One region of the Paenibacillus phoenicis genome, then DNA from elsewhere that is predicted to be linked to it. Evidence: riboswitches for the same ligand, from Rfam matches in the RefSeq annotation. Region 1 holds a riboswitch; the other holds the start of a gene.
What was found. Region 1 has a riboswitch for S-adenosylmethionine ahead of metA (homoserine O-acetyltransferase MetA). Riboswitches for the same ligand answer to the same signal wherever they lie in the genome.

Region 1 (2,403 bases):
ACGCCGTGGCTTGATAAATCGGATAATTTACCGCGCCTGTGACCGGTTCTTCGACCGATCCGATTTGTGCCAATCTACTCTCGATGCGCCATTCCTTGTTTCTCTCCCCCACCTGCAATCCCTCCACTTTTAGATCTCATATACAAAATCGGCCGTTTGATCGATATCGTACGGTGTTTCTTGATACACATAGTAGTTTAACCAATTGGAAAATAATAAGTTTGCATGGGCACGCCACGAAGAACGCGGGGTGCGAGTCGGATCGTTATTCGGGAAATAGTTTACCGGCAGATCGATTTCCAAGCCTTTGGCAACATCCCGGTCATATTCCCATTTGAGCGAATCCGGATCGTATTCGGAGTGCCCGGTCACGAAGATCTGTTTACCGTCGCGGGTGGCGACCAAATAAATGCCGGCTTCCTCCGATTCCGCCAGAATCTGCAGTTCCGGCACCCGTTCGATGTCCGAGCGTTCCACGTCCGTATGACGAGAATGCGGCACTTGGAACACTTCATCAAACCCACGCAGCAGCTTTACCTTCGGATCGTTGACCGTGTGGGAGAAGACACCAAAGCACTTTTTCGCCAGTGGAACTTTACGAACGCCATAGTGGTAATACAATCCGGCCTGCGAGGCCCAACAGATGTGCATGGTCGAAGTGACATGGGTTTTGGACCACTCGAAGATTTCCTTCAACTCTTCCCAGTAGTTCACTTCTTCAAAATCCAACTGCTCGACCGGTGCCCCTGTCACGATCATGCCGTCAAAGCGGCGATTACGAATATCGCCAAACGTTTTGTAGAACATCTCCAGATGCTCTGCGGACGTATTTTTTGAGGTATGCGTGCTCGGATGTAGCAGGACGATTTCCACCTGAAGCGGCGTGTTCCCCAGCAAACGTAAGATTTGTGTCTCCGTCGTTTCCTTGGTTGGCATCAGGTTCAGAATCGCGATCCGCAGCGGGCGAATGTCCTGATGGTATGCACGGCTTTCATCCATCACAAAGATGTTTTCGTTGGCCAACACGTCCTTGGCCGGTAAATGGTCCGGTACTTTAATCGGCATGTGGTTTCACTCCTTTAATCGTAGCGTCATCCTTAATTCATCATCCGTTTCGAGGGGCCGTTTATACAAAAATGACCTCTCTCACGGGGAGAAAGGTCATTACGTATTCGGTATGCGCCTCTCTCATCTCTCAGAAGCCGTCCAGCGTTCGAAACGGACGGTCCTGCAAGAATTAGCACCGCTGCGATGGGTTTCATCGCCGGTTGCCGGGTATCATCGGGCTAGTCCCTCCACCTGCTCTTGATAAGATTTCGCTGTATTTAGTTATTTTCGGGGGCCTGGGCCATCGCCCGTACTCCCTGACATTCACTTTAAAGTATCCGATGGTATTCCGTCAAGAACTCTGCGAGAAAAATCACACGGTGTTCATGGACCGCTTGAATCCAGTGCACATAGTATACTTTTGGGTTGAAACATTTCATTCGCTGGCGTTATACTAGACAAGTGCCTTTAGGCCCAGACGGGCCTAGGGTTTGACGCATATTCATGTAACCTGATCATAGCGAGGTGAAACCGAGAATGGAAGGCGACCCGAGTCCGCAGAGGAACACCCAGGTCAAACAATTGCATAGGAAACCGACCCGCTGGGTACCTGCGGAACGTAAAGGGCACTTTCGTTTCCCGGTATTTGCATAAACGCCTTTTTGACCGTTGCCGGGCGAACCCGCGGTTGGTCCCTTTCCTATGCTGCAACAAGAGCATCCCAGGCCTTCAGGCCCGGGGAAAGGAGTGAAAGCATATGAAAATCCGTCATGTTCTAGCCGGCGTATTTACCCCCGTAGAGGACGTGGAGTTGACAACCACCCCTCCGGAAGAAGGCTTCTATTGGATCGACGCGGGCGTGGATGACCTTGCCCTGCTGCAGCCTTTATTTTCACTGCACGATCTGGCTGTGGAGGACTGCTTAAGCGAAGAAGAGCAACGTCCGAAGATCGAAACCTACGAGAACCACTATTTCATCGTCGTGAACAGCATTCGGTATGATGACGAGGAAATTTTCCTGCGTGCATTGAACATTTTCTTGGGACGGCATTATATCATTACAGTTACTAAACAGAAAATCAACGAGCTGCGTGCGGTGAAGCCGATCCTGTGGGAGCAAGAGGTCAGCGAGCCCGACCGGTTCCTGTACCTGCTGGTCGACCTGGTGGTTGATAACTACTTCACCGTCGGCGATCGGATTGAAGTGAAGATCGAGAAGCTGGAAGAAGACATCCTGATGCATACCAAACGTTCGCACCTGAACGAAATCATCGGGCTGCGAAGTGAAATTTTGTGGCTAAAGAAAGTGCTGGGTCCGCAGAAGGAAGTCATCAACATTTTGAACAAGAAAGACCT
Region 2 (2,403 bases), 2.3 Mb from region 1:
CGTCAGCATCATCTGTCCTACAGTTTGCCGCTGGTCATTGATGCCCGCATGAAGCCGGGTTATCCGGATGAGCTGTTCCCGCAAGAGGATATCGTGTCCTTGGTGGATCAGCGTTGGAAATCCTACTTTCTGTGAAAAGGGGAATGCCTATGCTGCGAAGCTTGCTTGGGGAGCCGCCTCGCCAAAACGAGGGGCGGTTGGCCGAAACGATCAGCGCGATGACGCAGACCGTGAGGCTGCTGCAGAAGGAAATCAAGGAGCATCAAGACCCTACGCATGATTTCCGCAAGCTGGAGATTTGGGTGCACGGCTTGATCACTTCGTTGGATGAGCTCGAACAATGCTTATATGCCGCCACCTTTTTTCGCAAAAAGGTACATACCGAATTCGTTGAAGACATGGATCCGGTTGAACGGGCGGATTATGCAAGATATGTGTATTTTTACAAGGACGGATTCATTCGCGTGTTCTCGGCGCTGGACAAGCTCGGGACGGTGCTCAATGAACTGTTTGATTTGAACACATCGAAGGTGAAGTCGCGTTTCTCTTATTTTACCGTGCTGCGCCAATTTGCTGCTTTGAAGACTCACACCGAGCTGGGGAACCGGTTGAACGCGATTAAAGAGACGTACCGGGAAGCGCTGGGCGTGTTGCGGCGCCGGAGAAATACGGAGATTCACTACATGAACTCGGAGATGAAGGACGACTTGTGGCAACGGCATCAAGCGTTGTTCGGAAAGGTTGCTCTGGAGGACTTGGATCAGCATATCCGTGAGCTTGAGCAGGGATACCAAATGGTTTGCGAAACCTATTTCACGGTTTTTGACTACATCAATCATAGATGGAAAAAAATTACGGCGATCTAACCCGATCGCCATTCTTATTTTTCCTCTTTACAAAACGAACAAAACTCATTATACTCATCAATAGTTTTACATGACAGGTTAACAACGATGTAATCTCGCAAATGACTCTTTTAATTTCATATTTTATTTCTTATCGAGAGAGGCGGAGGGAAAGGCCCGATGAAGCCCAGCAACCGATTCGCCCGTGAAATGATTTGCAGGATGTAGCGCACTCGTCACGGCGGAATGTCATGGTGCTAATTCCTTCAAAACCGATGTGATTTACTCGGTTTTGGCAGATGAGAAGGCATTGTCTTTACGTAAAGAGAGCCCTTTGAATCTGTTAGGGCTCTTTTTCTTATATTTACATCATGCTAGGAACAGGAGGTTAGCCGATTGATTGAACTTAAGGGCATTACGAAAATCTATCGCACCAAAAAAACGGCGACCCCCGCACTGTCCGGATTAAATCTGAGCGTTCGCAAAGGGGAAATCTTCGGCGTCATCGGTCATTCCGGTGCCGGCAAGAGCACGTTGATCCGCTGCATCAATTTGCTGGAGCGCCCGACCGAAGGTGAGGTGTGGGTCGGCGGGGTTGAGCTGACGAAGCTCGGTAAGCGTGAGCTGCAGCAGCAGCGCCGCAAGATCGGCATGATTTTTCAACATTTCAACCTGCTGTCATCGGCTACCGTTTATGATAATATCGCATTTCCGCTGACGCTGATCGGAACGCCGAAGGCGGCCATCGCGGAGAAGGTCAATGAGCTGCTGGCTCTCGTCGGCTTGGAGGAGCATCGTCACAAGTATCCGGCGCAGCTCTCCGGTGGTCAGAAGCAGCGCGTCGGCATCGCCCGGGCCTTGGCCAGCGAACCGGATGTGCTGCTGTGCGACGAGGCCACTTCGGCGCTGGATCCACAGACGACGGATTCCATCCTGAAGCTGCTGCTGGACATCAACAAGCGGTTCCAGCTGACGATCCTGCTGATTACGCACGAGATGCATGTCATCCAAAGCATCTGCGACCGTGTGGCGGTTATTCACCAAGGAGGCATCGTGGAAGAGGGGCCGGTGACGGAGGTGTTCCTGAAGCCGAAACATCCGGTGACCCGGGAGTTTATCCACCGGGAGTCAGGGGACGAAGGCTTGAAGCTGGCGACTTCGGTTCCGCATCCTGCGTGGGCGAAGCTGGTGAAAATCACGTTCCTGGGAGCGAAAACCTACGAATCGGTGTTGTCCCAGGTCGTTCGGGAAACCGGCGTCAACTTCGCCATCCTGCAAGGCACGATCTCAGCGATTAAGGATATCCCGTACGGTCAACTGACCGTATCGTTTGAAGGCGAAGATGACCAGGTGGAGCGCACGCTGTCGCTCCTGCGGGAACGCGACCTTGACGTGGAGGTGATCGAATAATGCGTGGATTGGATCTCGGAACCATCGATTGGGCAGAGATGGGTGTGGCCACGCTGGACACCCTAAAGATGATGGGTTTTGCAACCTTGTTTACTTTCTTGATCGGGCTTCCGCTCGGGGTGTTGCTGTACACCTTCTCGCGTTCTCA

Region 2: linked by a shared signal. The riboswitch ahead of U9M73_RS13335 (methionine ABC transporter ATP-binding protein) and the one ahead of metA (homoserine O-acetyltransferase MetA) in region 1 are both predicted to bind S-adenosylmethionine.

Annotation. Positions count from the first base shown of each region.
Region 1 covers NZ_JAYERP010000001.1:469,805-472,207, reverse strand. The annotation lists gene U9M73_RS02155 (aminotransferase class I/II-fold pyridoxal phosphate-dependent enzyme) at 1-112, opposite strand, end outside; gene metA (homoserine O-acetyltransferase MetA) at 130-1,065, opposite strand; SAM riboswitch class I at 1,186-1,315, opposite strand; gene corA (magnesium/cobalt transporter CorA) at 1,805-2,403, shown strand, end outside.
Region 2 covers NZ_JAYERP010000001.1:2,799,341-2,801,743, reverse strand. The annotation lists gene U9M73_RS13345 (UbiD family decarboxylase) at 1-135, shown strand, start outside; gene U9M73_RS13340 (Cthe_2314 family HEPN domain-containing protein) at 150-866, shown strand; SAM riboswitch class I at 994-1,151, shown strand; gene U9M73_RS13335 (methionine ABC transporter ATP-binding protein) at 1,242-2,255, shown strand; gene U9M73_RS13330 (methionine ABC transporter permease) at 2,255-2,403, shown strand, end outside.